3 regions of the Exiguobacterium sp. s64 genome follow, and region 3 is predicted to be linked to each of the others. Evidence: riboswitches for the same ligand, from Rfam matches in the RefSeq annotation. Region 3 holds a riboswitch; each other region holds the start of a gene.
The links. A riboswitch is a leader RNA that binds a small molecule or an ion and turns the genes downstream of it on or off. The one in region 3 is predicted to bind S-adenosylmethionine.
Positions count from the first base shown of each region.

Region 1: another riboswitch for S-adenosylmethionine. It lies ahead of KNP64_RS06050 (2,3-diketo-5-methylthiopentyl-1-phosphate enolase); the one in region 3 lies ahead of KNP64_RS03825 (MetQ/NlpA family ABC transporter substrate-binding protein).
Region 2: another riboswitch for S-adenosylmethionine. It lies ahead of KNP64_RS11175 (methionine ABC transporter ATP-binding protein); the one in region 3 lies ahead of KNP64_RS03825 (MetQ/NlpA family ABC transporter substrate-binding protein).

Region 1 is NZ_JACSLH010000003.1:15,528-25,951, reverse strand. It holds gene KNP64_RS06065 (sugar ABC transporter substrate-binding protein) at 1-572, opposite strand, end outside; gene mtnA (S-methyl-5-thioribose-1-phosphate isomerase) at 565-1,599, opposite strand; gene mtnK (S-methyl-5-thioribose kinase) at 1,596-2,747, opposite strand; SAM riboswitch class I at 2,829-2,931, opposite strand; SAM riboswitch class I at 3,137-3,238, shown strand; gene KNP64_RS06050 (2,3-diketo-5-methylthiopentyl-1-phosphate enolase) at 3,308-4,465, shown strand; gene KNP64_RS06045 (2-hydroxy-3-keto-5-methylthiopentenyl-1-phosphate phosphatase) at 4,462-5,112, shown strand; gene KNP64_RS06040 (methylthioribulose 1-phosphate dehydratase) at 5,109-5,726, shown strand; gene KNP64_RS06035 (1,2-dihydroxy-3-keto-5-methylthiopentene dioxygenase) at 5,740-6,273, shown strand; gene KNP64_RS06030 (TerC family protein) at 6,311-7,144, opposite strand; gene pdxR (MocR-like pyridoxine biosynthesis transcription factor PdxR) at 7,437-8,798, opposite strand; gene KNP64_RS06020 (GNAT family N-acetyltransferase) at 8,891-9,463, shown strand; gene KNP64_RS06015 (MerR family transcriptional regulator) at 9,647-10,375, opposite strand.
Region 2 is NZ_JACSLH010000007.1:73,334-83,757, reverse strand. It holds gene KNP64_RS11210 (acetyl-CoA C-acetyltransferase) at 1-979, shown strand, start outside; gene KNP64_RS11205 (acyl-CoA dehydrogenase family protein) at 993-2,777, shown strand; gene KNP64_RS11200 (hypothetical protein) at 2,867-3,595, shown strand; gene KNP64_RS11195 (arsenate reductase family protein) at 3,641-4,003, shown strand; gene gcvH (glycine cleavage system protein GcvH) at 4,043-4,426, shown strand; gene KNP64_RS11185 (PTS sugar transporter subunit IIC) at 4,469-5,521, opposite strand; gene KNP64_RS11180 (thioredoxin family protein) at 5,713-5,967, shown strand; SAM riboswitch class I at 6,421-6,526, shown strand; gene KNP64_RS11175 (methionine ABC transporter ATP-binding protein) at 6,604-7,632, shown strand; gene KNP64_RS11170 (methionine ABC transporter permease) at 7,622-8,284, shown strand; gene KNP64_RS11165 (MetQ/NlpA family ABC transporter substrate-binding protein) at 8,315-9,145, shown strand; gene KNP64_RS11160 (MDR family MFS transporter) at 9,250-10,424, shown strand, end outside.
Region 3 is NZ_JACSLH010000002.1:44,103-54,526, reverse strand. It holds gene KNP64_RS03835 (aminotransferase class I/II-fold pyridoxal phosphate-dependent enzyme) at 1-919, shown strand, start outside; gene KNP64_RS03830 (iron-containing alcohol dehydrogenase family protein) at 916-1,932, shown strand; SAM riboswitch class I at 1,973-2,077, shown strand; gene KNP64_RS03825 (MetQ/NlpA family ABC transporter substrate-binding protein) at 2,150-2,971, shown strand; gene KNP64_RS03820 (methionine ABC transporter ATP-binding protein) at 2,981-4,015, shown strand; gene KNP64_RS03815 (methionine ABC transporter permease) at 3,987-4,649, shown strand; gene KNP64_RS03810 (Spx/MgsR family RNA polymerase-binding regulatory protein) at 4,677-5,072, opposite strand; gene KNP64_RS03805 (DUF302 domain-containing protein) at 5,235-5,618, shown strand; gene KNP64_RS03800 (hypothetical protein) at 5,724-7,016, shown strand; gene KNP64_RS03795 (hypothetical protein) at 7,028-8,284, shown strand; gene KNP64_RS03790 (hypothetical protein) at 8,319-8,723, shown strand; gene KNP64_RS03785 (methyl-accepting chemotaxis protein) at 9,102-9,836, shown strand; gene KNP64_RS03780 (M48 family metallopeptidase) at 9,874-10,424, opposite strand, start outside.

The DNA.
Region 1 (10,424 bases), on a different contig from region 3:
TAAATCGTGTGGCGACGTTCCATCGGTGTGAAGCCACCAACCCAAATCGTGACGATTTTGCCTTCACCGTCCAAATCTTCGGCGAGCGCCTTGAGTGAACGCCAAGCGAGCGAATAGTCGTCTTGGTCGATGACGGTCACGCCTTCGTTCGTCAAATCGTTGTCGAACGCGACGACTTTGATGCCTTTATCGAGCGCGCGTTGGACCGGTTCTTTCAACGCATCGGCACGGCCATGGTCGATCAAGATGACATCGACGCCTTGCGTCGTCGCCGTATCGACATAGCTCGCCATCTTCGACAGGTCGTTGTCGGCGTTGTACACTTTCACGTTGCCGCCGAACGATTCGACTTGTTCCGTCACCCCGTTGATATACTGCGACGAGAACGTCCCGATCGACATCTGCATGATCAGGGCGACATCGATATCTTTCGGAAGTGTGGCATTCGAGACCGAGACGGGTTTCGTCTCCGGTGTCTTCTCAGCCGGCTTCGATGGGGCCGCTTGTTCGTTCGTGCAACCGACGAGCGCCAAGACGAATGTGAATAGTAAAATTAATAGTTTTTTAGACATGAATTGTTCCCCCTACATGATGTGTGATGGCAGTCTCTGTCGGCTCGAACACACCCGCCTCGGTGATGAGTCCGGTGATGAGGTCCGGTGGGGTGACGTCGAACGCCGGATTGAAGACGGTGATGCCGACGGGTGCCGTCGGTTGACCACCGATATGTGTCACTTCTGACGGGTTCCGCTCCTCGATTTCAATCGTGTCATCCGCCGTCAAATCGAACGTCGAATGCGGCGCCGCGACATAGAACGGAATGCCGTAATGTTTGGCAAGGACGGCGAGCTGCAACGTCCCAATTTTATTGGCGACGTGACCCGTCCGTGTGATACGGTCAGCTCCAACGATGATGGCGTCGACTCGTTTTGACTGAATCGTCCAAGCCGCCATATTGTCGGTGATGAGCGTCACGTCGATATCGGCCCGGTCGAGTTCCCAGACAGTGAGGCGTGCCCCTTGCAGGAGCGGCCGCGTCTCACAGGCGAAGACGTTGAAAGATACGCCCTGTTCTTTTCCGACGTAAAACGGCGCGAGCGCTGTGCCGTATCGCGATGTCGCGATGGCACCGGCGTTGCAGATTGTCAACACGTTCCCCCCGGCCGGCAACACCGTCAGCGCATGCTCGCCGATGGCCCGATATGTATCGACGTCCCGGTCGTACAAAGCGATGGCGCGGCGTTTGATTTCCTCGGCAATCGCCTCAAAGTCGTCCCCGACATTTAAATCAAGGAGCGATTCGATCACGTTTTGCAGATTGACCGCCGTCGGTCTTGTCGCAATCAAGCGGCGTCCGACGAGGTCGAGTCGACGGGTGAAGTCCGGGTCGTCGACTAACCGGCCTGCCTCTTTGGCGAGGACGAACGCCCCGAAGTAAGCGATGGCCGGGGCACCACGGACTTGGAGCGTCTCGATGGCATGTTCGGCCTGTTCGAGCGTCTCGATTGTCACGTAACGCTCTTCATGTGGTAACAACGTCTGATCCAATAGGATGAGTTCGTCCGTTTGCGAATTAAAGCGGATGTTTTGGACCGTCATACGCGCACCCCCGACAAAAGCGTCACCAAGTCGTCAATCGATTCGACGCTGTGGCGTTCTTTAATGAGCGCCGTCCCGAGGGCAAGCGCGTCACGTTTTCGTTCGAGCCGCGTCGCTTCCGGCAACGTCTCGAGATCGGCGACACCGGCGAGTCCGACGGCACGGCGAATGAGTTCGCAACCGGCATAGCCGATCGTGTCGCTGAAGATTGTCCGCAACAATTCGTCGACGAAACCGTCCGTATTGAACGGCTCGACAGCGCGCTCAAAGTTGGCCCGGAACGTCTTCTCGAACGTCTCCCACACCGTCAAGACGTCCGTGAAACGTTCGAAGCGTTTGAGCGGGTCATGGAACGTCGACAGCGTCAAATGGGCGATAATTTGGCCCAAATCAAAGCCGAACGGTCCGTAAAATGCGAACTCTGGATCGATGATTTTCGTCTCTTGTTGAGTCGCGAAGATGCTGCCTGTATGTAGGTCACCGTGCAGAAGCGCCTCATGTTTCGTGACAAATCCGACTTTCAGTTTCGTCACCTCGACCTTGAGCGCCTGGTCTTGCCAGAGGCGTTCGACATCTTCTCGAAGCGCCGCCTCGATGTTGTTCGACTCCGCGTCTTTGAACGGGTCGGTGAAGATGAGCTTCTCGGTGATGTCACACAGTTCCGGGTTGTAATAGTCACGTTCAATCCGCTTCTTCGCGATCGGGCCGGCCGCATAATCCGACGTCGCGAACAGCGTCTCGCCTAAAAATTCACCGACATGACGCGCGAGTTCCGGATAGCTCTCCCCTTTCAAATAACCGGTGCGGACAATCTCATAATCAGACAGATCTTCTAAAATCGTGTAGGCGAGCGTCCGGTCGCTACCGAGGACGTCCGGGACGAAACGCGGCGCCACGTTCGCAAACTCACGGAGTGCCAACTGTTCAATCCATGCCCGTTCGAGTGTAAGCGGCCAGCTCTCACCGACGACTTTAGCGTATGGGAGCGCCTGTTTGACGATTAGGCGCTGTTCGCCTTGGCGAATCCGAAACACGAGATTCAAATTGCCGTCCCCGATTTCCTCACACTCGGCGATTCCGTCTTGCAAGTATCCTAATTGACGGACGTGCTCGACGACAGACTGTTCTGTAAATGGTTGATATGACATGATGTTTTCCCCTTCCTGTACGTTGCCCACAAAAAAAGCCCCTTTCTCCGCGAGAAAGAGGCACAGCCAAAATGGTTGTTCCTCTCATCTGTCAGACATTCGTCTGGTGGATGTAGCACCGTGCCTAATGGTCGGTTGCTGCGGCGTCATCGGGCCAATTCCCTCTGCCAACTCGCGATAAGAGTGGTTTATTCGATTCGGTGAACTTATGTGATGAATATTACGGACTCGACGTCACAATTGTCAACGTCCTTTTCTCCGTGCCACTCGTCTTTTTTTTGTGCATATATGGAAACAACTTCCCAAAATATTTTTTTTGGAAAAAAAGGAATTGACGACGTGACGAATCTGTGTAAAAATTCAATTAAATTTCACAACTTCAAATCACATTCTTATCAAGAGCAGACGGAGGGACGAGCCCGATGATGTCGCAGCAACCGACCAGAGATGGCACGGTGCTAATTCTTGCAGCGAAAGCTGAGAGATAAGAGTTCATTTTTTATGATGACCTCTTGCCTCGGCATGGGGTCATTTTTTGTTTGCCTGGAAGGAGGAACCATATGAGTATCACTGCCACATATGAAATCAAACGGACGGATGCGGTCGCAAGCATTGCCGACAAAATCGCCCTCGAGCTGACCGTCGGCACATGGACTGAGCTGCGTCATTTAGAGCAAGAGCAGTTACAGGCGTACCGGGGTGAGGTCGTATCGACCACCCATACGGAGACGACGAGCCGGTTCACGATCCGCTATCCGTTACATAATGTCAGCCCTGACTTTTCATCCATCTTGACGACGACGTTCGGGAAACTATCCCTCGACGATTCGATTCGGTTAATCGATTTGACGTTGCCCGAAACGCTCGCCCCTCATTTCAAAGGCGCCAAGTTCGGCGTCGACGGGATTCGCGAGTTGCTCGGTGTCCATGACCGTCCGCTCGTCATGAGCATCTTCAAAGGCGTCATCGGGCGTGACCTCGCGTTTCTCGAGCAGCAACTCCGCGATCAGTTCGCCGGCGGCATCGATATCGTCAAAGACGACGAGATTTTATACGACAATCCGCTCACGCCGTCGCTCGAACGGGCCCGGATCGGAGCGGCCGTCATTCAAGCGCACTTTGAGGCGACCGGGAAACGTGTCCTCTACGCCATCACGCTGAGCGGCCCTGTGTTCGGTCTTCGCGACCAGGCGCTCCGGCTGATCGAGGCCGGTGCGACGGCGCTCCTATTCAACGTCTATACGTACAGTCTTGACGCACTGCGCGAACTTGCGAACGACCCAGACATCCGTGTGCCGATTTTGGCCCACCCGGCCTTTGCCGGCGCCTTGACCGGGTCCATCAGTCATTCGCTCTTACTCGGTAAACTCCCACGTCTCGCCGGGGCCGATTTGACGCTCTTCCCGTCTCCATACGGTTCGCTCGCGACACCACGGGACGAGGCGTTCGCGATTCGTGACTTGAGCGCCGAACCGCATTGGTCGAAACCAATTTTACCGGTCCCGTCAGCCGGGATTCATCCGGGGCTTGTCGCCGATATCATTCGTGATTTCGGGACGGAGGTCGTCATCAACGCCGGCGGTGGCATTCATGGTCACCCGGACGGTGCAGCCGCCGGGGCCCGTGCTTTCCGCCAAGCCATCACTCACGTCCTCGGTCCCACCGAAGGACAGACGGACGAACTCGATACCGCGTTAAAGGCGTGGGCGTCACGATGACGGTCCACATCCTGTGCGACTTCGATGGGACGATCACGGCGGAAGACAATATCATCGCGTTGATGAAGGCATTCGCCCCGCCGGCTTGGGTCGAGTTGAAAGATGCGGTGCTCGAACAACGGATTTCCATTCGCTCCGGTGTCGGTCAAATGTTTCAACTATTGCCGAGCGAGGCCGCCCCGGCTTACCACGATTATTTGTTGGAGCGGATCACGCTCCGCCAAGGGTTCCCATCATTTTTAGAACAGGTTCGGGCGCACGGTTGGAAGTTTGACGTCGTCAGCGGCGGGATGGACTTCTTCGTCCAGCCGGTCTTAGATGGTCACGTCGCCCCTGAGCACATCTACTGTAACGTCGCCGACTTCTCCGACGAGACGGTAACCGTCACGTGGCCGCACGCTTGTGACGAACAGTGTACGAACGATTGCGGCTGTTGCAAGCCGACGATTGCCCGCCGTATCGTCAATCCGAGTGACCGCTTAATCATCATCGGCGACTCGGTGACCGACTTCGAGGTCGCGAAGCGTGCCGACTTCGTCTACGCCCGGGGTCAACTCATCACGCTCTGCGAAGACGCAGGCATCCGTTACGCCCCGTTCGAGACGTTCGACGACATCACCCATCACTTGAAGGAGGTGGCCGTATGAGCCTTACGGCACGTTGGCTTGAACTGGCCGAGATTAAAGACGAACTCGCCGCCCGCGACTGGTTCCCCGGAACGAGTGGGAATTTGGCGATTCGCGTCTCTGACGACCCGCTCGAATTTCTCGTCACGGCGAGTGGACGCGATAAACGGAAACGAACGCCAGACGACTTTGTTCATGTCGATGCGGGCGGACGCTTAATCGGCGAACAGACAGGAAAACCATCCGCCGAGACGCTGCTACATGTCGAAGTGTTCAATCGGACGGATGCGACGTGTTCGCTCCATGTCCATACGGTCGACAATAATGTCATCTCCGAGCTCCATGCCGCCACCGGCGAAGTCGTCTTCACCGGTCAAGAAATCATCAAAGCGCTCGGCTTCTGGGACGAGGATGCGGTCGTCCGCGTACCGATTATCGAGAACCATGCGGACATTCCGACTCTTGCGGCCGCTTTCGCCCCTCACATTCACGCAAACGCCGGTGCCGTCCTCATTCGCAATCACGGCATCACCGTCTGGGGCGAGACCCCGGCCGCGGCCAAACGCTATTTAGAGGCTTACGAGTTCTTGTTCAGCTATACATTAAAACTACGCGCCCTAGGCGTCCATTCATAAGGAGGAACCAACCATGGCAACTGTCTATTTCCAACAAACCGAAGAGCGTTACGTCGATCAAACTGAAGTGAGCGCCTTTTTAGAGTCTCGCGGGATTTTATATGAGCAGTGGGACATCACGAAGCTACCGGAAAACCTGCAAGAGAACTATCAGTTGACGGACGAGGACAAACAAGCGATCTTGTCGACGTTCCGTGACGAGATTCGTGATGTATCGGAGCGCCGCGGCTATGAGACGGCAGACGTCATCTCATTGTCAGACGCGACGCCGAACTTGGACGAATTGCTCGTCAACTTCCAAAAGGAGCACCATCATACGGATGACGAGGTCCGCTTCATCGTCAGCGGCCATGGCATCTTCGCCATCGATGACGCCGAGCGTGGCTACTTCAACATCGAGCTCAACCCCGGCGACCTCATCTCGGTGCCGGTGAACACGCGCCACTACTTCACGCTCCAAGACGACCGCAAAGTCGTCGCCGTCCGCATCTTCGTGACGACAGAGGGCTGGGTGCCGATTTACGAGAAACAAGACGTGAAGGCATAAAAATAGGTCTCTCGCATTTGTGCGAGAGACCATTTTTTTAATGTTTGGCAGCGGCTGTCGGTTTTGAAGAGAACCAACCCCATACCGCGATCCCGACCATGACCGACCAGAAGAACACGGTCCACGCCGTCGAGTGGACGAAGCCGTCCGGAAGACCCATGAACGCGAACGGTGTACCGGCAATCAATTCCTTGAAGCCAGGGTGTTCAAGGACGAGCACCGTCAACTTCACACCGACCCAGCCGACGATGATGAAGGCGGCTGTCTCAAGTGTCGGACGTTGATGCAACAGCTTGACGAAAATTCGAGCAGCGAAACGCATCAAGATGACCCCGATGAGTCCACCTGTCAAGACGACGAAGAACTGACCAGAGTCGATCCCACCGATTTCACCGAGACCGAGCGGCGGCAAGCTGACCGCGAGCGCGACCGCTGCGAGAATCGAATCGACCGCGAAGGCGATATCAGCAAACTCGACTTTCGCAACCGTCAACCAGAACTCTTTCTTCGTGACCGGCTTCTCTGTGACAGCCGTCTCTTCTTTCGCCTCAGCAGCGAGATCTTGTTTCGGCTCCGTTTTACGAGCCTTATAGGTCATATACAGATGTCGTGCGCTCATTCCGATCAAGTAAAGCGCACCGAGCGCCTGGACTTGCCAGACGTTGATCAAGAATGAGATCAAGAACAAGGCGATGAAGCGGAAAACGAACGCTCCAAGTAATCCGTAAAATAGTGCCTTCTTCTGTTCTGTCCGCGGCAAGTGCTTGACCATGACCGCCAAGACGAGCGCGTTGTCTGCAGAAAGTAGCCCCTCGAGACCGACGAGTACGACGATGATCCAGGCGTACTGCAGAATTAACTGCCAATCCATTAAAAACATCCCCTTTTTTGTTGTGTTCCTTCATATTTAACAGTGATCTATTTTTTAAGTTCACAGGAACATTTTATTCCCGATTCATATCGAAATCAATCTTCTTTTCTTCAATTGCTGAAGTTTTTTTATTTATGAGGACATGCAAAGTGTTACTTCTACTGTTATTTTGCGATGATTTTAACCGTTATCTTGCACTTAAAAGTGTGTGTTAGGTGACGAACGTTCGTAAAATGATTTGACACATTTACGAACGCTTGATAGATATGAAACCTATTCTTAAGACTTTAACTTAGGGACTTTTCCAGACCGATGCAAGCGATTGAATGCCCTTCCGAATTTCTCCAACACTCAAAGCCCCGTATCCGATGATCACTCGGTCGGTGGATTTGGTTTCTTGATACATATGGGATACGGCATCAACTGCAATGCCAAGCGAATGCGCCCTTGCAATTGCTTCTCGTTCCGTTAAGAAGGCAGGTAATTGGACAATGATATGCAATCCAGCCTCATCTCCTCTAACAGAAAAATCTTCTCCTAAAAATTCATCTATCGCTTCAATCAAGCACTTTCTCTTTGAGCGGTAAAGGGTTCGCATTTTGGCGATGTGCTTCTCATATCTACCTGTCTTAATGAATTCTGCAACAACTAACTGATCGATTTTGGAAACAGTGGATTTCTGCAGTGCATTGAATGCTTCATATTCTTTCACTAAAGATAAGGGGAGGACAAGATAACTGATTCGAATAGAAGGCAGTAAGGTTTTTGAGAACGTACCAAAATAAATAACTTGATTTAAAGAGTCTAAATGAGCCAACGTTGGAATGGAGGCTCCTCGGTAACGGAATTCCGAATCATAATCATCTTCCACGATGTAACTGGAAGAAGCTTTTGCCCATGTCAACAACTCAAGGCGCCTGTTGATCGACATTATGGTGCCAAGTGGATATTGGTGAGCTGGAGTTGTATAAAGAAGTGTCACTGGCTGTTTCGGTACGGTACAGCCTTCAGAATCCAACCTTAGAGGTAAAACAGGTATGTTTAATTGGTGAAAAACCGCATTTGCCCGAATAAAGCCAGGTTCCTCGATTCCTACTTTAGAAGGAATGAGGAATTGACACAGACAACTTAATTGTTGTTGAGTACCACTGAAAACATAAATTTGTTTTGCATGGCAATGCAATCCTCGGGATCGGCGCAAATAGTTTGCAATTTCGTTCCGTAATTCCGGTTCCCCTTGCCAAGCACCATTCGCAATATGGGCAGGAGCCAGAAAATTTTGATACAGGCGGTTCCAAATTTTGTATGGAAATTCTGTTGGATCAACTTGTCCGTTTCTAAAATTTAAGGACTCTTCTTTTATCGTTGGCAGTAATTCTTCTTTTTGAAGGGCAGCTTTTTCTTGGAAGGGGACTTCAATCTCCCCTATAAAATAACCTTGTCTCTCTGTTGAATACAGGTAACCTTCACTCAGTAATTGGGCATATGCTTCCTGTACGGTAAATACACTGACATTCAATTGATTGGCTAATTCGCGTTTAGAGGGCATTCTTGAATGCGCTTTTAACTGTTGTTGTAGAATGAGCTGTTTGATGTGTTCATAAATGGCCATATATTTTGTGGTTCCCGATGGAAACGTTACTTGCAGTTCCACTCCAAACACTCCTTGGTATGTAAATTTTACTCCGAATTGGTTATGTTAAGCATACCAGAAATGAAGTGTAATGATAGAAAGGAGTGAGGGAAATGAAAACCTTAGAGAATGAAGTTGTCAAGCTAGTCCCGATGGAAATCAGTCATATAGAAGGAATCTGGGAGGCAGCGAATAACCATGAAATTTGGGAACATATGTCGGTGGATTTGACGGACAAAAGGAACGTTGAACAATATGTACAAGACGCTCAAAAAAAGAGAGCAGCTGGAACAGAGTTTGCTTTTGTGATTGTAGATATCGAGACAAAGAAGATCATTGGGGCCACCTGGTTTCTCGACATTTCCATGCCACACAAAAGACTAGAGATTGGTTCAACTTGGCTAAATCCCAAAAGTTGGCGAACGAACATCAACACCAATTGCAAGTTTTTACTGTTGACGTATTGTTTTGAAGAACTGGGATTGAATCGCGTTCAAATCAAGACAGGTCATGAAAACATCCGTTCACAACGCGCCATTGAAAGAATCGGAGCCATTAAAGAAGGGATTTTAAGGAACCACATGATTCGCAAAGAAGGAACAATTCGACATACCGTCATGTATAGTGTGACAAAAGAGGATTGGCCACAAGTCAAAGAACGCTTCCACAAGATACTAATAGATTAATAATTTATACCATATCTGTATTTGAGACCTATTTCAGTTTTGAGTTTGTAATCTAAGGATAAGGCGACCTATAAAGAGTAGTTTACATATCACGAGATTATCAGCAGTTCTCTAAAAACCAACAAAAAAAAGGAAGAGGAGAAGCTTTATAACCAGCTTTTCCTCTTCCTTTTTTCTCTAACATTACTTAGGATTCAATGCTTTATTGATGAATTGGTATAGCTCGCCATCTATTCCATGTTGCAGTTCGTTCCCTGGGTTTTCAGCGTGGAAACGCTCGGCTTGCTTACGGAAAGCCATATCGCCTTCGGAAAAGACATTCACGATGTCGTTCCATTTTTTCGCTAAATGCTGTACTTTTTCATCGGCGGGAGAAGTGCCTTTATCTTTTTCCAAACGAATTTCCATGATGAGAGCTTCAAATTCTTGTTCTGTATGCTTCAAGAACTGTTTGTCCGCATTTTCATAGCTGCTTTCCATGGTATCCAATTGCTGCTTCGAAAAGTATTTTTCCTTATTCATTTTCAGCGCCTCCATTAATTTAGTAAGTTCTGAAATCGAGAGGGTCCGATTGCTGTGTGCAGCCGATAACGCATTTTCCAACTCCGCTACTAGTTTTTGCTGAACCTCTATCTCTTTTTTGACTCGAGAAATTTGGGTTTGCAAAATCTCCGCAACGGTTTGTTCCTCCGGATTAGACAACAGAAGTTGTATTTCTTCTAACGACATTCCCATCTGCTTTAAGGACAAAATGGGCTGAAGACGGACCAAATCTGCTTTCGTGTAAAGCCGATGCCCTGACTCCGTATACTGAGAAGGTGAAAATAAACAGATTTGATCGTAATAGCGTAAAGTTCGAATCGTTAAACCCGCCAATTCTGCAACTTCTCCGACTTTCCAATATTCCTTCATTCGCTTAGCCTCCATTTAACAACATTTCTATTCACCAACTAAAAACGAC
Region 2 (10,424 bases), on a different contig from region 3:
CATCGCCCGTTACGCGGCCGTACGAGGTGGCTTGTCGCACGAAGTACCAGCCATCACGATCAACCGATATTGCTCGTCCGGCCTTCAAGCGATCGCCGACGCGGCAGCGAAAATCATGATCGGTCAAGCGACGGCGGTCATCGCCGGCGGTATGGAATCGATGAGCCTTGTCCCAATGGGCGGCCACGTCATCCGTCCGAATCCGACGATCATGGAGACGGCTCCGGAATACTACATGAGCATGGGTCACACGGCAGAACGTGTCGCGGCTGAATATAACATCTCGCGCGAAGACCAAGACCTGTTCGCCATCGATAGCCACCAAAAAGCGGCGGCAGCGATTGCGGGCGGCAAGTTCGAAGAAGAGATCGTCCCGGTCACGGTCGTCGAGCACGTGCTCGGCGAAGACGGGAAAGTCGCGGAACGTGAACTCGTCGTCAAACATGACGAAGGCGTCCGTGCCGACTCGACGCTCGAGGCGCTCGGTAAACTGCGCCCGGCTTTCAAAATCAAAGGCTCGGTGACGGCGGGGAACGCGTCACAAGTGTCCGATGGCGCGGCAGCCGTGCTCGTCATGGAGCGCGAAGAAGCCGAACGTCAAGGCTTGAAACCGATGGCAAAATTCCTTTCGTTCGCGGTCGGCGGTGTCCGTCCGGAAGTGATGGGAATCGGCCCGGTCGTCGCCATCCCGAAAGCACTCGAGATGGCCGGCGTGAAGTTGGAAGAAGTCGGATTGTTCGAACTGAACGAGGCGTTCGCGAGCCAATCGCTCGGCGTCATCCGTGAACTCGGCATCGACCCGTCGAAAGTGAACGTCAACGGCGGCGCGATCGCCCTCGGGCATCCGCTCGGTTGCACGGGCGCAAAACTCGCGGTCTCGATCTTGCATGAGATGAAACGACGCAATGAAAAGTATGGGGTTGTGACGATGTGCATCGGTGGCGGTATGGGTGCTGCTGGCGTCTTCGAATTACTATAAGGGGGAATTGACAATGGAACGTACAGAACATGAATTGATTAAAGGCGGTAGCTTCGTCATCGACGCACTCGACGCGGATCGTTTGTTCACACCGGAAGACTTCTCGGACGAGCACAAGATGATTGGCGACACGACGGCGAGCTTCGTCGACGACCGTGTCATGCCAGTCCTTGGACGCATCGAGAAACATGAGTTCGATCTCTCGGTCGAACTGTTGAAAGAAGCGGGCGAGCTCGGCCTCCTCGGCGCGGACGTGCCAGAAGAGTACGGCGGTTATCAGCTTGATAAGATCTCGTCATCGATCATCACGGAGCGGTTCGCCAAGGCACGTTCATTCGCCCTCAGCTACGGCGCCCACGTTGGGATCGGGACACTCCCAATCGTCTTCTTCGGAACGGAAGAGCAAAAGCATAAGTACTTGCCGAAGCTCGCGACCGGCGAATGGATCGCGGCGTACGCCCTCACAGAGCCAGGCTCAGGCTCGGACGCGCTCGGTGCGAAAGCGACGGCCGTCTTGAACGAGGCCGGCACGCACTACGTGTTGAACGGCGAGAAGCAATGGATCACGAACGCCGGTTTCGCGAACGTGTTCGTCGTCTACGCGAAAATCGATGGCGACAAGTTCAGCGCCTTCATCGTCGAGCGTGACTTCAAAGGGGTCTCGACAGGGGCCGAAGAACAGAAGATGGGCATTAAAGGCTCATCGACACGGACGCTCATCTTAGAAGACGTCGAAGTCCCAGTCGACAACCTCCTCGGAGAAATCGGCAAAGGGCACGTCATCGCCTTCAACATCTTGAACGTCGGTCGTTACAAACTTGCGGTCGGTGCGGTCGGCTCGTCGAAACGTGCGTTCGATCTCTCGGTCCAGTACGCGAACGAACGTAAACAGTTCAAGACGCCGATCAGCCAGTTCCCGCTCATCCAAGAAAAACTCGCGACGATGGCCGCGAACATCTATGCGATGGAGAGCTCGGTTTACCGGACGGGCGGTCTGTTCCAAGACAGCCTCGACGCCCTCGGCGACGACAACATGCGTGACGGTTCAAAAGTCGCCCAAGCGATCGCTGAATATGCGATTGAATGTTCATTGAACAAGGTGTTCGCCTCGGAGACGTTCGACTACGTCGTCGACGAAGCGGTCCAAATCCACGGCGGCTACGGCTTCATGACCGAATATGAAGTCGAGAACTTGTATCGTGACTCACGCATCAACCGCATCTTTGAAGGAACAAACGAGATTAACCGCTTGATCGTGCCGGGCACGCTCCTCAAGAAAGCGATGAAAGGCGACTTGCCACTCCTCGCCGAGGCACAGAAACTCCAAAAAGAGCTCATGAGCTACATGCCGCAAGAGCTCGACGGCTCACCGCTCGCACGCGAGAAGATGCTTCTGTCGAACATGAAGAAAATCAACTTGATGATCGCCGGAACGGCCGTCCAGAAATATCAGCAAGACCTTCAGAACGAGCAAGAGATCCTCGCGAAGATCGCCGACATCATCAGCGCCATCTACGCGCTTGAAGCGGCCATCGCGCGGACGGATAAAGCCATCGCCCGCACAGGCGTTGAGAAGAACGGACAGAAAGTCCGCTATACCGAAATCTTCGCCGAGCAAGTGTTCAAGCAAGTCGAACTCATGGCGAAAGAAGTGTTGTATGCGGCCGCATCGGGCGACGAGCAGCGCATGCTCTTGTCGGCGATGAAGAAGTTCAGCCGTTATCAGCCAATCAACGTCATCGGCACGAAACGCGAAGTCGCAGCGAGTCTCATCAAAGCGAACAAGTTTATCGTGTAAGCAAGCGAGAGAAAGGGTGGACCGGACGCGGTCGGCCCTTTCTTTTTGCCTTGCCGACACCGTACAATGGACAGAAGGAGGCGAAGTAGATGAGACGTAAGGCATTGTTAGAACGGATGGATGAGATTGGCCGCTCAGTCGCAGAGCATGATGGGACGCTCATGCTCCTCGCGCTCGGTTCGATCGGGCTCGAGACGGATCGGCTCGACGACTATTCCGACCTCGATTTCTTCTTGATCGTCGAGGATGGGCATAAGGCCCGCTTTATCGACAATTTGGATTGGCTCGCCGTCGAGCCGCTGGCGTACCAGTTCCAAAACACGAAAGACGGCCATAAAATCATGTATGAGGACGGCATTTACGCCGAGTTTGCCGTGTTTGAAGTCGTGGAGATGCCTGGCATCGCCTATACGCCGGGCCGTGTCGTCTGGCAGCGTGACGAAGCGCTCCACGCGTTCGCGACGCCGAACGTCGTCACAGACGTCCCTGACGCCGCGTATTGCTATGAAGAGGCGCTGACGAACCTATACGTCGGCTTGCTCCGGGAGCGACGTGGCGAGCGACTTGCGGGCTTTGAACTCATTCAAGTCGCGGCAATCAATAACGTGCTGAAGGCACATGGAGAGATGAGTGATCCGTTCAATCCGACGCGACGCGTCGAGACGAAGCATCCTGACGTGACTAGGCTCCTTGAGCAAGGGGTATTAGGCTATGGGCGTTCCGTCGAGGCGGCAGCTGCGATTCTCGGTTATATCGAGGCGCGTCATCCGGTGAACGCGTCGTTGAAGCGAGAGATTGAGCGTTTGCTTGAAGCGTGAATGGTCGATTCGGAATGTGCTACATTTATAGAAGAGGTGATGAACATGGTGACACTATATGGCTATCCGCCATGCAGTACGTGTAAAAAAGCAGAGAAGTGGTTGAAAGAGAACGGTGTCGACTATACATACGTCCATATCGTCGAGGCGACGCCGTCGAAAGACGAGTTGGCCGAGCTGTGGAAACAGTCGGGCCAGCCGCTCAAAAAGTTCTTCAATACGAGCGGGCAAGTGTATCGGAACGAAGGCATCAAAGACAAGCTACCAAACCTATCAGAAGACGAACAACTCGAGCTTCTTGCGAGCAATGGTATGCTTTTGAAGCGCCCAATCGTGACAGATGGTCAAAAATCAACTGTCGGATTTTCAGAAAAGTCGTTTACAGACGTTTGGGGCGAAGTGCTATAATACTCGTGTGAGTCTAATTCATTTGAGGGGGAAGTTAGGATGAGCAAAGTACCTGCCAATCTACGTTATTCAAAAGAGCACGAATGGGTTGAAGTGAACGGAAGCGTTGCCCGCATCGGGATCACAGATTTCGCACAAAGCGAACTAGGGGATATCGTCTTTGTCGAACTTCCTGAAGTCGGTGGCACAATCTTACTCGACGAGCCGTTCGGTTCGGTTGAATCGGTCAAGACGGTTTCGGAGCTTTATGCACCGATCTCAGGGAAAATCACAGCGGTGAACGAATCACTCGCCGATTCACCAGAACTCGTCAACGAGGCACCGTTCGAAGGCGCTTGGATGATCGAAGTCGAGTTGAACGACGCGTCAGACGTCGACAAACTCATGTCAGCCGAAGAATACGAAGCGATGATTCAAGGCTAAACAAAACCCGGTTTCTCTTCACGAGAAGCCGGGCTTTTTTGTTCATTCGAAATCGAGGCGGTAATGATCAGGCTGGATGAGCGACGTCCGGTTGAACAGGCGGTAAAAGATGATTCCGAGCGTTATCGGGATGAGTCCGAACAAGACGATGACGAGCATGACGTTCCAGAGCGCGAACCCTCCCGGCATCAAATGCAAGGCGTTGATTGGCCCGATGAGGCCCGAGACGCCGAAACCGGCACTGATCGGCGTGCCTTCGATCCGAAGGATTCCTGCGAGCGCTCCGAGGATGGCCGCATTGGCGAGTACGGGCAACATCATGATCGGACGACGGACGAAGTTCGCCATTTGAATCTTCGGTGACCCGAGGAAGTGGGCGATCGACGTTCCCGTCGCGTTCATCTGCCAGCCGGCGATGGCGAGACCGAAGCCGGCGGCGACGACCCCTAGGTTGGCGGCCCCTGCCGCGACACCAGACAGGCTGATCGCTGTAGCGATGCCGACCGTCGAGATTGGCGAGACGATGATGAGCGAGAACGCCATCGCAATCAACATGCCCATCACAATCGGCTGCAGTTCCGTCATCGTCATAATGATCGTCCCGACGTATGTTGTGATTTGTGAGATGTAAGTGAGCAGGAACGCCCCGATCCCTCCGGCGACGACGATGACCGTCATCGGTAAGACGAGCACGGTGTATGTCTTCAAGCGTGGCGACAACTGCATGACGAGGAACGTCGCGAGAGCAGCCGTCACACCGGCCGTGATGACGTCACCGATTCCGGCCATGAGGAACGCGCCTTCCTCGATGCGGATGGCGCCGCTCCCGACCTGGGTCGCGATGCCGATTGTGCCGGCCTCGAGTGCCGAGCGTCCGAACTGCATGGCGACAGCGACACCGATGATAACCGGTAAGAGACGCATCGCGATCGTCGTCGCATCTAAGATGAACTGCAAGGACGGAACATAAGGTAAGATGGCTTTCGTTAATTCACCGAGCAAAGCGCTCGGGATGAGGGCGATGAGGATGGCAAGACTGAGGCCGTTCAAGACGTTCATCAAAAACTGTTTTCCACTAAGCTTCTCTTCCGTCATTGGGGATTCACCTGTCCTTTTCTACTGGTATGCTGTTATGTACAAAAGCAATAAAGTTAATGACCATACTATGCCTCTTTCTAGCAAGCGTCAATACAAAATGTTGAAATGTTCAGAATTTTTCATTTGAGCACAACTTTTGAACCGACCGAGCCGGATTCATATACTTATGAAGAGAGGTGAATAAAATGATGACAGACGGATTCTTATATATATACGCCCCGATGTGCGGTACATGCGCCGTGGCCGAGCGGATGCTCTCGGTCGTCGAGGCAGTCGACCCCGAACTCCAGATTGAAAAGCGCGATGCCAACTTTATCCCGAACGAGCTCGAGGCGTATCAGGTCATGAGCGTCCCGGCGCTATTGAAGCTGGAGAATGGCCAAGTTCGCGATCGGTTGTACGCGTTTCAAAACGTCCAGCACGTCCTATCTTTCGTTAAATGAGATAGGACGATTAGAATAATCTGAAAATTTTAAATAATCAGTTGACACAGAAAGTTCACGAATGATATATTCATTACAACATCTTACTTGAACACAACATAGGACGAGATTTTCCCGTCATCAAGACGTTTTCGAACAACCGCTGCATGAGCTTACGCGATTTTAGGTGGACCTTCCCTTCGATTGTCCCCCAAAAAAATCAAGCGTCGGGGCACCGGTCGCGTAATTGCATGGTCCGTTCGAAGACCGAGTGATGGTTGGGTCAAAATCCCCCATATAAGGATGAATGCTCTGATCGGGCAAAAGAGGTTCATCTATGGGTTGTCCTTCAGTGACTCAAGGTACTACGTTCTGTGTCATCCTCGGATGGCACCTTTTTTTATTTTTTCGCATAAAATAGTTTGACATGAAAATAATATGTCGCTATGATAAGGCTAATCGAATACGCAACCACTCTTATCAAGAGAGGCTGAGGGACTGGCCCTATGACGCCCAGCAACCGCGGAGCAATCCGAAATGGTGCTAATTCCAGCAAGGTATTTACCTTGGAAGATGAGAGCAATCGTTGTCCGTACGATAAAGTACGCACGTTTGCTCAAACGTGCGTACTTTTTTTGTTGTCAGGAGGGAAATGGATTGATTCAATTACGCAATGTGGCCAAATGGTTCGACACGAAAAACGGTCGGGTCCAGGCGGTCGATGATGTGTCGCTTACAATCGAAAGTGGCGAAATTTTTGGAATAATCGGATATTCAGGGGCGGGGAAGTCGACGCTCATCCGCTTGCTCAACCGACTCGAGGCACCGTCAAGCGGTGAAATCGTGGTCGCCGGCAGCGAGCTGACGAAACTCACGCCTAAGGAACTGCGCGGGGTGCGTAAAAATGTCTCGATGGTGTTCCAACACTTCAACCTATTATGGTCGCGCACGGTCGCTGAGAATATTAGCTTCCCGCTCGAACTCATCGGGGTACCGGCGAGTGAGCGCAAACGCCGCGTCCAAGAGCTCGTCGAACTCGTCGGCCTCGCCGGACGGGAAGACAGCTATCCGTCACAACTATCGGGCGGCCAAAAGCAGCGAGTCGGGATCGCCCGTGCGCTCGCTACGAATCCAGAAGTGCTCCTCTGCGATGAAGCGACGAGCGCACTCGACCCGAAGACAACGGACTCGATTCTCGAACTGCTTGTCAGTATCAACAAAAAACTCGGTTTGACGATCGTCCTCATCACCCATGAGATGCACGTCATCCAAAAGATTTGTCACCGGGTCGCCGTCATGGAGGCCGGGAAGGTCGTCGAGACCGGACAAGTCGCCGACGTGTTCCAACATCCGGAACAGCCGATCACGAAAGAATTCGTCAAACAGATCGGCGCGGTCGAGGACATGTCGCTCACGTTCGAACATTTGAAAGCCCGGTATCCGAGCGGTCAAATCGTCAAGCTCAAATTCTTGAACGAGACGGCCGAACAACCTATTCTGTCGGAAGTGTTGAAGCAGCATGACATCGGCTTCAACATCATCGGCGGGAAGGTGACGCAGTCACAAGTCGGTGCCCTCGGGACATTATTCATCCAATTGATCGGAGAGCCGGCTGAAGTCGAGCGGGCCATCGCCTCAATCCGATCGCATGCAGTGGAAGTGGAGGTAGAAAGCGATGTTTCCTAATGTAGATTGGCAAGTCATGCTCGAACAGACGTGGCAGACACTTTATATGACACTCGTCGCCGGAGCCGCGACGTTCGTCATCGGTCTCGCGCTCGGGATGCTGTTATATGTCACGAACGAGCCGCTCATGATGAAGAATCGTCCGATTTATACGGTCATCAGTGCGGTCGTCAACATCTTCCGGTCGATCCCGTTCATCATTTTGATCATCTTGCTCATCCCGTTCACGTTACTCGTCGTCGGAACGATGCTCGGGTCAACGGCAGCACTGCCGGCACTCATCATCGGTGCAGCCCCGTTCTATGCGCGGATGGTCGAGCTCGCGCTTCGCGAAGTCGACCGCGGTGTCATCGAGGCGGCTGAATCGATGGGTGCGACAAAATGGCAGATCGTCTATAAAGTATTATTCCCTGAAGCGTTGCCGGCCATCGTGTCAGGCATCACGGTCACGATCGTCGCGATCGTCGGTTACACGGCGATGGCAGGGGTCGTTGGGGGCGGGGGACTCGGGAACTTGGCGTTCCTCGAAGGGTTCCAGCGTTCACAAAGTGACGTCACGTTCGTCGCGACCGTCTTAATCTTGGTTATCGTCTTCGTCATCCAGTTCATCGGCGATCGACTCGTATCAGTAATTGACAAGCGTTCCGCTTGATCTAAATAGAAAATTTGGAGGGGTTTTATAATGAAATCATGGAAAACAGTACTCGGATTGACAGCAGCTTCAGCACTAACAATTCTCGCGGCTTGCGGCGGCGGGGATTCAGAATCAGGTTCAGGCGATGACAAGACGCTCGTCGTCGGCGCCTCAAACGTCCCGCACGCTGAGATTTTAGAGCACGTCCAAGATGAGTACGAAGAGAAGGGCTATACGCTCGAAATCAAGAAGTTCCAAGACTACGTCCTCCCGAACAAAACGCTCGCAGACGGGGAGTTGGACGCGAACTACTTCCAACACGAGCCGTACCTCGAGTCGCAAATGGCTGAAAATAAAGACTACAAATTCGCTTCAGCCGGCGGCGTTCACATCGAGCCGATTGGTGTGTACTCGAAAGACTACGCATCACTCGATGAGCTTCCAGACGGCGCGGAAATCATCATGAGCTCGTCGGTCGCTGACCACGGACGAATCCTCACGATGCTCCAATCAGAAGGCTTGCTCACGCTCGCGGAAGGCAAAACAGTAGACGCGACGGTGTCAGACATCGTCGACAACCCGAAAAACTTGAAATTCAAGACAGACGTCGAAGCGGCACTTCTCCCGCAAGCGTTCAACAACGGTGAAGGGGACGCGGTCCTCATCAACACGAACTACGCGATCGATGCCGGCCTCAACCCGCTCGAAGACGCGATCGCTCTCGAAGGCGAAGATTCACCTTACGTCAACTTGATCGTCACACGTGAAGGCGACGAAGATGACGAGCGCGTCAAGGCACTCCTTGAAGTACTCACGTCAGAAGAGACACAACAGTGGATCTTGGACGAATACAAAGGTGCAGTCGTACCGGTCAAATAATAATTTCGTCAAGGCCCGGGCTATCCCGGGCCTTTTTTGTTTGGAGTAGTTTTGACGCATCAATAGAAGTACACTACATATATGTAGGAAAAGGGGGGATTCGGATGAACATACGACACATTCATCCGCTGACGCTGGGCGTCTTGTTTGGCACATTTTTTGCCCGGCTGTCGACATTTTTTGTGATGCCGTTTTTTGCGATTTATCTCGCGACGCTCGGTTTCTCGGCGAGCGTGATCGGGACGGTGTTTGCCATCTCGGCGTTATCGGGGTTATTCATGAGCTTTTTCGGGGGGACGCTATCCGACCGCTACGGGCGCAAACAGCTGATGCTGATCGGTATCGCGTTGAACGCGATGACGTTCACTGGTTTCGCGCTCGTGACAGAATTATTTTGGTTTTATATGTTCTCGGTACTTATGGGCGTGTCGCGGTCGTTCCTCGAACCGGCGTCGCGCGCGCTCATCAGCGACACGACGCAGCCGGACCAGCGCGTCATCGTCTATAACGTCCGCTACTTTTTAATCAATATCGCGGCGGCAATCGGGCCATTGCTCGCGGTCGTGTTGTCGCTCACCGGGGCAAAGAGCGCCTTCTTCGTCGTCACGGGCGTCTATGTGTTATACGGTCTCGTCATCTCGACGCTGTTCCGGAAATATCCGTTCGAGGAAGGGGACGGCGTCAAAGTCCGGCCGCGCTTGACGGAGACGTTCCGTGTGTTACAACAAGATAAGACGTTCCGCTACGTCATCATCGGGATGATTTTCGCCATCATCGGCTATAGTCAGTTCAATGCGACGTTGCCGCAGTTCATCGCGTTCCATGACGGCTTCAGTGATGGCTCACGTTTGTTCGCCTATCTGTTGACGGTCAATGCGATCACCGTCCTCGTCGTCCAATATCCGATCATGCGCTTCGGGATTCGCGTGTCGCCGATCAAGTCACTTTTTTTCGGCGTCGGGACGCTGTCGACGGGGCTCCTGCTCATCGGTTTTGCGACTGAGACGTGGGTGTTGTTCATCGCGATGGTCATCTTCACAATCGGTGAGGTGCTTATGTTCACGATGACGGACGTATTGACCGACGAATTGGCACCGGCTCACCTGCGCGGGACGTATTTCGGGGCGATGGGGTTGACAGCGCTCGGTCAGACGATCGGCCCTGTCATCGGTGGGGTGTTGCTCGATGGGTTTGATAACGCCGCGTTGCCAGTGTTTGGAAGCTTGGCCGTGTTGACGGCTTGCGGCGCCTTCTTCTTCGCCGGCGCCTTGAAAGAACG
Region 3 (10,424 bases):
GTACGGCGTCGAAGTCGATCCCGAGACGGAAGTCGCGATCCTCATCGGTTCCAAGTCCGGACTCATCACGTTGCCGCAATGCGTACTCGAACCTGGCGACGGGATCTTGCTACCGAATCCCGGCTATCCTGATTACATCTCGGGGGCACGCCTCGCCGGTGCCGTCGTCCGTGACCTCGTCCTCCGGGAAGAGAACGGCTTCTTGCCGGACTATGAGACGCTCGATACGCAAAATGCAAAACTCATGTATTTGAACTACCCGAGCAATCCGACGGGGGCCGTTGCCACGCCAGCCTTCTTTGACGACACCGTTCGGTTCGCCCGGGAGCGGGACTTGATGGTCGTCCACGATTTCGCATACGGCAGCATCGGATTCGATGGCCACGTCCCGCCTAGCTTCCTGCAGGCGGAAGGGGCGAAAGAAGTCGGCATCGAGGTATATACGATGTCGAAAGCGTTCAACATGTCCGGTTGGCGCGTCGCCTTCGCCGTCGGGAACGCGGACATCATCGAGGCGATCAACACGTATCAGGACCACGTCCACGTCAGCGTGTTCTCGGCCATCCAGGCGGCGGCTGTCGCCGCGCTCGAGGCCCCACGCTCCATCCGGGACGATTTGGCCCGACTCTATGAGGCGCGACGCGATCGCCTGATCGATGGGTTGAACCGGGCCGGGTGGGCCGTCGAGCCGCCGGAGGGTTCGTTCTTCGTCTGGGCGAAAGTGCCCGAGGGCGATGCCAAATCGTTCTCGCGTAAGTTATTGTACGAGGCAGGAGTCGCCGTCACCCCGGGCTATTTCTTCGGTTCGGAAGGGAACGGATACGTCCGCTTCGGTCTCGTCTCACCGGAACCGAAGATTGACGAGGCGGTCGAACGAATCGAGCGGTTGTTTGCCGCCTATGAGGAGGTGCGCGCATGATTCGTCAGGCCGTCCTTGAATATGACCACGCCGATGACGCGCTCGACCGTCTGGATGACTTAGTCGACGGCCGACGTGCCCACGTCCTGCACGGTCAGAACGGGTATGACGTCGTCCGAGCCATCTTTCCGGCCATCGCGGACTATCCGGCAACAAGGTTCAGCGGGGAGTGCACGGACTCGGAAGTCAAACGGCTCAAACCGTTGGACGCCGACGTGTTAATCGCCGTCGGAGGCGGCAAGCTCGTCGATACGGCCAAACTCGTCGCCTATCAACGGAACGTCCCGCTCATCGTCGTCCCAACGCTCGCCTCGAACTGTGCGGCGTTCACACCGCTCAGCGTCGTCTATCAGGAGGACGGGAGCTACGACCGCTACGACATGTTCCGCGTCGTCATCGAACGGGTCATCGTTGACTCACGGGTCATCTCGCGCTCACCATATGAATACTTTCGGGCCGGTGTCATCGACACGGTCGCGAAGTTTTACGAGGCCCGTTATTTGAGTGGTGACAGCTCAGCTGACGCCGGCGTCAACACCGGACTCGTCTTGGCCGAGCAGTGCGGGCGTCTCGTCGAACTTGAATTGAGCGAGCACGCTTTTGAGTCGTATAGTGACGACGTCCGCTTCGCGGTCGATCACGTGCTCGCCATCGGCGGCGCCGTCGGTGGATTTGGTGACGCCGGGACACGCGTCGCCGTGGGCCATGCGGTCCATAATGCGCTCAGCCGCTTCGAGTCGACCCACTCTTTCTTGCATGGAGACAAGGTCGGCTTCGGCCTAATCGTCCAGGAGCGGTTGCGTCGCTCGGCCGATGCTCCGTATTTGGAGGCCTGGTTGAAACGGTTCGGTGCACCGACGACGCTCGAGGCGCTCGGGGTCGGGTCGGGCGACATCCCGGTACTGGTCGACTCCGTCATGACGGAAACCGAACTGCAACAGTTGCCGGAACCACTCGATAAAGACTTTTTGAAAATAATTTTTGAAAATTTACAATTTTCTATTTACAATTAAAAGAATTAAAAGTAAGATGATAACAATTTAATAGACCGATTGCTTATCAAGAGTGGTGGAGGGACTGGCCCTGTGAAACCCGGCAACCAGATCGTAATGATCATGGTGCTAATTCCAACAGACGATATCGTTTGGGAGATGAGCGTGTCCGACTTTGACTTGTCGTGCCCGCCACTCTGAATGAGTAGCGGGCTTTCATTTTGGAGGAGGAAAACAAATGAACATCAAACAGAAAACAGTACTTGCAGGAACGTCACTACTCGCCGCCATCTCGCTCTCGGCATGCGGACAATCGGACGCGAGCGAGTCGCTCAGCACGGAGTCGCTCACGATCGGCGTCACGGGCGGGCCGCACCAACAGATCGCCGAGAAAGTGAAAGAACTCGCGGCCGAAGACGGCCTCGAACTCGATATCAAAGTGTTCAACGACTATAATACGCCGAACACGGCGCTCGCCGAGGGTAGCCTCGACGTGAACAGTTATCAGACGCTCTCATTCCTAGAACTGCAAAAGTCCGATAAAGGCTATAAAATCGACGACGTGTTCAAGACCGTCGCTTTCCCGATGGGTCTCTACTCAGAGAAATTGACCGACATCGAGGACTTGAAAGAAGGTGACAAGGTCGCCGTCCCGAACGACCCGGCGAACGAGCTACGCGCGCTCCGTCTGTATGAGACAGCGGGACTAATCACGCTGAAGGAAGGATTGACGGACAAGGCGACGAAACGTGATATCGCCGAGAACCCGCTCAACCTTGAATTCATCGAACTCGAGGCGTCGCAGCTCCCGACCCAGCTCCCGGAAGTCGCACTCGCTGCCATCAACACGAACTTCGCGATGGGTGCCGGCCTGTCGATCAATGAGGACGCCTTGTTCCACGAAGACACGGTCGACAACCCGTATCCGAACTACGTCGTCGTCCGCACCGATAACAAGGATGACGAAGTCGTCGAGACACTCAAATCGTACTATCACTCGGACGAGGTCCGGACGTTCATCGAAGAGACGTTCAACGGCTCAATCGTCCCGGCGTTTTAAGGAGGACCTATGATCGCACTTAAAGGAATCACGAAGACGTTCACGGTGAACAAAGGTGCCGTCACCGCACTCGATGACGTCTCGCTCACGATCGAGAAAGGCGAAATCTTCGGCATCATCGGTCGAAGCGGGGCCGGCAAGAGCACGCTCATCCGCATGATCAACCTGCTCGAACGCCCGACGTCGGGCCAGGTCGAGATCGAAGGACAGGACATCACGAAGCTCGACAAACGTGGGCTCTCAAAACTCCGCCATCGAATCGGAATGATCTTCCAACATTACAACCTGCTCAAGACGGCGACCGTCGAAGATAACGTCGCCATCCCGCTCCGGCTTGAAGGTCTCGACAAGGCAACGATCCGCGCTCGCGTCGACAAATACCTCGACATCGTCGGCTTGACGGACCATCGAAAACATTATCCCGAGCAACTCTCGGGCGGACAGAAGCAACGTGTCGCCATCGCCCGGGCCCTCGCGCACGAGCCGGACATCCTGCTTAGCGACGAGGCGACGAGCGCGCTCGACCCGGAGACGACCGAGTCGATCCTCGACCTCTTGCTCGACATCAACCGCGAGCTCGGGCTGACGATTTTCTTGATCACGCACGAGATGGAAGTCATCGAGCGCATCTGTGACCGGGTCGCGGTCATCGAGGCCGGCCGGATCATCGAAAAAGGGGACGTGCTCGACGTGTTCTCGGACCCGCAGCATGCGACGACACGCAAGTTCTTGAAGACGAACCTCGATGTCCCGAAAGAGGTCGTCGTTGAGTTGAGCACGCACGGGATGCTCGTCAACTTGTCGTTCATCGGCCATCAGAGTGAACAGGCTGTGCTCGCCCAGTTGACGAAACGGTTCGGCTTGCTCCCGAATATCATCGGGGGTGGCATCAAAAAGCTAAAAGGCGGTCTCGTCGGCAATCTGCTCGTCCATTTGGACGGCGATAAGGCCCAGACCGATCAAGCCGTCCGCTTCTTAGAGGCGAGCGGTGTGAAAGTGAAGGAGGTGACGAACCATGCTTCAGTTTTGGGAAAATTGGGGTGACTTGATTTGGACGGGGACGATTCAGACGCTCACGATGACCGGCATCGCGCTCGTCATCTCGACGTTGATTGGACTGCCGCTCGGGACGCTTCTCGTCTTGACGCGACCGAACGGCCGGCTCGCCAATCGTTATTTCTACGGGGCGTTATCAAGTGTCATCAACGTCGTCCGTTCCATCCCGTTCATCATTCTCTTATTCTTCATCCTCCCGTTCACCCGCTTCATCATGGGCACGACGATTGGCGTCCAAGGCGTCCTGTTGCCGCTCATCGTGTTCACGGCACCGTATATCGCCCGACTCATGGAGTCGGCGCTACTCGAGGTCGACCGTGGGGTCGTCGAGGCGTATGAGGCGATGGGCATCTCGACCCGGAAAATCATCTGGTACGTGTTGATCCGTGAGGCCCGCTCTTCGATCGTGCTCGGTCTGACGATTGCGACGATCGGTTTGATCGGGGCGACCGCGATGGCAGGACTCGTCGGGGCAGGCGGACTCGGCGATATCGCCTATCAATACGGGCATCTCCGATTCGAGCCGGAGGTCATGTACGTGACCATCTTCGTCTTGATCCTGCTCGTCCAATCGATTCAATCGTTCGGTAACCGCTTGGCGGCCCGACTCAAGAAGGCATAAGAAAAGAGCTCTGCTTCGGCAGGGCTCTTATTTGTTGTCGAGCAATCGTTTCAATTCGGCGATTCGGTCATGGCGCGGGATGAACGTACGAATCTCTTTCTCGCTGAACCCGATTTGAATCCGATTGTCGTCGACGACGATCGGACTCTTCAAGATTTGGGGGTGCGACGCCACAAAGCTGTACAGCTCACGGAGCGACATCTCGTCAAGTTGGTCCGCCGCTTGTTTGTACACGCTCTTTTGGATGGACAACAGGTCGGTCGTCCCGTTCTCGGTGAGGCGGAGCATGTCTTTGAACTCGGTGAACGACATCCCTTGATCGGTCAATTTTTTCTCGATGAATGGGATGTTCTGTTCGCGTAACCAATCAATCGTCTTACGGGAAGAACTGCAGCTTGTATGTGTGAATACGGTGACCGTCACGGCAACCACTTCTCCTTTACGTAAGTATGGACTTCTTTATTTTCTCTCATCCATACGTAATGGACGTCGAATATGTTTCAAATCACATATACTTTTTTCACGATTTGTTGATCCTCAGTTCGGGTACATGACGAGAGAGACTACAATCGAGGAGGGATTCACATGTTTGATTATACGGTCAAGACCGATCAGACGGTCGAAGCGGTCGTCGAGAAGCTGAAAACGACGCTCAAAGAAGAAGAGTTCGGGGTGCTCTGGGACTTCAATTTGAGTGAGACGCTTGAAGAGAAAGGCCAGCCAATTGAGGGGGACTATCGTATCCTTGAGGTATGCAATCCGAAAGAGGCGAAGAAAGTCATCACGGCGCACCGAGAAGGCGGGTATTTCCTCCCATGTAAGCTTGCCGTGTTCACAAAGGACGGGGCGACCCATGTCGGGATGCCGAAGCCGACGAAACTGATCGAACTGATTGAGGATGAATCGCTTCAAACTGTGGCCCGTGACGTCGAGACGCGATTGACGCGTGCGATTGATCAAGCCGTCTAATTGATACACGTATCCCGTCCATGAAAGTGGACGGGTTTTTCGTATTCCCACCTAAAGTCATATAATGGTAAAATTGGTACAAACAGATGGTAAGGGGCGGATGTTTTGAAAAAGTTAGTCGGTTTACTTGTGTTATCCACCGGGTTATTGGTCGGATGCAGGGAGGAAAAGCCAGACGTCGTCAACTTGTCGTACGTCAACGCACATTGGACTGTCAGTAAGTATTCACTCGAACAACCTGAGGAGATTGAGGCGGTCGGTGAGACGCTACAGGCCTGTACCGGGAAATTGACGACTGAATTGAAGGGAGACTTGACGGTTTACGATACGGTCATTGCGAATCGCCATCCGATGACAGACACCGGCGAAGAGTATGCCTATAAAGCGGTGACCTACATAAAAGGGGATGAGCATTATGTGCTTTGTCGTGACGTGCTCTCGGAACGTTTCCAAGCCGAGGTCATCGATGCGTTCCCTCACTTCGTCAATACTGAGAAAGGGAACCACATACAGCGAATCCCGTTCATCGAACCTGCTGGTGAGAGCGCCGAAGCAACATTCCTCGATGCGGATGAATTAATGGATCCGAGCAATGCTGTCGAACCTTTTCTTGATACCCTCGTCACGTTCACACCGGCCGTCCACGGCGAGATGGAATTGACGATTGGAGATCGACCGGTCCAATTTCCGTTGGTGATGTTCGACCCGACGATGGCGCATATGGACGAGATTAAAGTCGCAATCGGATATCATCCTGAAGAACAGAAACCATATGTGTTGATGAATCTCGCGGACCTGTTTTTCTCGGTGAGTCCGATAGATGAAATCGTCGACCCGTTGAATGAAGAACGGTTATATGAGGAGTTGACAGTCAAACGCCTGCCGCTCCAATCGGAACTGTTGCCCGACAAGTCCTATCCACTGTACGAGTTCAATTATACCCGTGAAGGAAAGCCGGTGACCGAGATGGTGACCATCACATATCGTGCCAAGGAACTGTTGACGACTTCCGAACAAAAGGCGCTCAAGGACAATCCGGACGAGCAGTATATGCCGACTGTGAGCGGTCCACTGATTTACCTACACGAGAAACCGTTCAACAACGAATCGATTTTGACGTATCCGACCGTGTTGCGTGCGTCTGGGAACGAGATGGACGACCTGATTCAAGCAATCGACGGCGCTGAGCCGACCAACCGCTCGGGCGATGCAGGGGAGTATCCGTACCTCACAATCGTCGACGGGCTTAAAGGTCAAGAATTTGAGGTGACATATAAACAGCGCTCGAAGAAGCTGGACGTTTACGTGACCGACCGAGTGACTGAGGAGACGTACAAACTGACGAGCGAAGGGGCCGAGACGTTCTTGTCCTATTTCCCGGATTTGAAGAAGAAATGAGTGGCTTGAACATGAAGAAACGAACGCTAATGACATTGTCACTGTTGTGGTTGACGGCAGGCTGCTCGGAAGATATTGACGTCGTCCGTTATGGTCATATCGAGGAACATTGGCAGGCCGAGCGGGTTACGATGAACAGTCAGGAGCCTGTAGTGGATGCCGAAGCCATATTGAACCAATGTGAAGACGGTGAACCCCTGTCCGAACTGAATGGAGAGACGTTTTCCGTGCTTGGAATGGCGTATGCGACCCGGGCCCCGCTTATGAAAGATGACTATTATGGATATAGTTTTAATGAAGTGACCTATGTCGAGGGGGATACAATCTATGCGCTCTGTAAATCAGACCGGATGGACGGGATGGAAGGGTATCGGGCCGTCGAGCTTGCAGAAAGACCTGCCTACTTGAAAGACGAGGTCGGAACTGAAATGTCTGCTCTTCCGACCGTCTATATCGCGACCGAAAATGAACGGGCTGCGTTACATAAGCCGGACGCCTTCTATGACAATGAACAAGACATCGAACCGTATCCGGTCACACTTATGAGGATTTCGCCTGGATTTAGTGGCACGGTCGAGATTGGGATTGAAGAAGGGGGCTACTTTACCCCATCTTTCCACTTTTTGCCGAACCTTAGACCGTCCGATGTGTTTATCGCATTAGGACGAGATAAGGCCACTAACATGCCTCATCTGCTCCAGTCTTATGGTGGAGACAAGGCTCGCTATTCCTCCTCCATTTTACAAGATGCCGATTTGCTCAACGGGGCTGACAGTTTAACCTTCCGTCGAATCCATAACGGTGGCACGATGGAACCGATGACAGCCTATCCGCTATATGACGTCACGATTGACGTGGACGGACAAAACGTAACAAAAACCGTGTCGATGCGCTATCGAACGAGCCCTCTCTTGACCGTTTCTGCAGATCAAGACGAGATAGCGGTCGCTTACCTCCATCAGTATCCGTATCACCGGGAAGTCCCGCTCCCTTACCCTGATGCTGTAAACGTGAGCGGCAAAGCTTATGACCAGTTGGTCGAAGCCATCGAGACCGCGCGCCCGTCGACGAAGAGTGGTGAGACGAAAGACTATAAGTATTTGACGCTGTGGCGTGGGAATCTCGGTCAACAGTTCGAAGTCAGTTATCAGCAACGGTCGAAAAAAGTCGATGTCTATGTGAAGGACGTGAAGACCGGGAAAGTGTTCAAACTGTCGAGCGCCGGGGCGGAGACGTTCCAACAGCTGTTCCCGCAGGCGTTCGAATGAATGGATTGGACGTAAATCGAGGAGGGATGCCCTGTTGAAACGCATGTTGTCAGGATGTGTCATCTGTATGGGACTGCTTCTTGGCGGTTGTGCCAGTAGCGAGGAAGACTTGGATCCGTCTCGCATCGACTATCAGACGTTAAACACGGATGGTGCCTATGGACCCATACGCACCATTACCGACGCTGAGACGATTACTCAGCTTGATCGAACGACGGATGAGGTTGAATGGGAAGACCAACCCGTTCCAATCGAGCGGGACCCGGATGTGAGAGCGACGTTCGTCTATACGCCGGACGATGCGCCCGAGCGTTCGCTCGACTTCGGGATTTGGTACGAAGAACAGATGATGGGTGGCATCAATCCAAAGGATAGCCGCGGTGAACTTAACGCCGCACAAGTCACGTTGTTGCAAGCCATTTTCAAGGAATCGGAATAATCAAGGGTCCGTGCCTGGCATGGGCCTTTTTTTGATGACCAGCGTCAGAGAGAACAATTGGAAAACACTTCAAATTCAAGATATTGACTCGATTTCAAAAACCGACGCTATTCAGGACTTTTCACACAGGGTACACTAGAACTCCGCTACATTCCAGGAATAAAGCACTAAAGGAAATCGAGAAAAGAAGGTAGGAATAATCGGAATGGAACTGACAAAGACCGCTAGCCTCTCATTCCCTGACGTGCTCCGTGCCCTCGAGGCCAACGTGGCGATGATCCGATTCGACCGTCAACGACGCGTCGTCGATGTGAACGACCTATTCGCCAAGGTGATGAAATATAAGTGTGACGAAATGATCGGGATGCACCATCACTTGTGTTCTGCACGCCAAATTTCGTCAGCAGCCCAGACTATCAAGCATTTTGGAACAAGCTGTTCGACGGCTTCAGTTCGGCCGACAAAATCGAGCGAATCGACGCCCGGGGTGATTCGATATGGCTCGAGGCGACGTATATGCCGATCTATGAACAGGACGAGGTCGTCGGCGTCGTCAAAATCGCCTCCGATATCACGAGTCGGCAACAGACGATCGAGGAATATGCGCGCTCGTTCCGTGACATGGCAGAAAACCTTGACGACCGTGCCCGGCGTGGCATGGAGGAGAGTCAACAGTTGAAGCGGACAATCGAACGCCTCGACGCGGACTCAAATCAGAATTTAAAGACGCTCGCTAACTTGCAGGAGCAGGCTGCCGAGATCACGAAGATCGCCAGTACAATCAAAGAGATCGCCGCCCAGACGAACCTGTTGTCGCTCAACGCCGCCATCGAGGCCGCGCGAGCAGGTGAACATGGTCTCGGTTTCAACGTCGTCGCGACCGAGGTGCGGAACTTGTCACGTCTCGTCGAACGTGCCGTCATCGAAGTGCGCGCGAACACGGACGGGATGAATAAAGAACTCGTCTCGATTGTTGACGGTGTCTCTCGCTCCAGTACGGATATTCAAGAGAGTGTGCGCATCATGGAACAGACGCTCGAGCGGTTCGTGCATATCGAACAGTCGGCCGAATCGCTGAACGGAACAGCCGAGCGGTTCACGTCCGCCATCTAAAAAAACCAATCGGACGTGCCCTGTACGAGGGACACGTTCAATTGGTTTTTTTGATTTGCAGCGTATGGCCATGCTGTCTCAACCAGGCCATCGCGCCGGTGACATCCGGATAGACCGAAGCGAGCGTCGACCAGAACGCGTTCGAGTGGTCAAAGTGGACGAGGTGGGTCCATTCGTGGGCGATGACGTAATCCATCACTTCTTTCGGGGCGAGCATGAGCCGGACGTTGATGGAAATCGTCCCAGTTGAACTGCACGACCCCCAACGCGTCTTTTGGTTACCGATGCGAATCCGCTTCGCCCTCACACCGAGCAATCGTTCGTAGTGGGGTGCACGTTCGGTGACGTGGGCGAGCGCATGCTCTCGGAGCCAAGCCTCGTACGCTTCCCGTAGCGACGACTCGCCCCACGCGAGCGGACAATAGAATTTTTCCCCATCGAAGCGAAATCCGGTCTCAGCATCGCGTTTCACAAGCGGCAACGTTTCCCCGTACAGGAGCAACCTGTCGTCGGGCAAGAGGTCACGCTTCGGTAATGTCGCGATGCGTTCCGCAATCCACTCGGCATGATCTGTTAAAATCGCCTCGA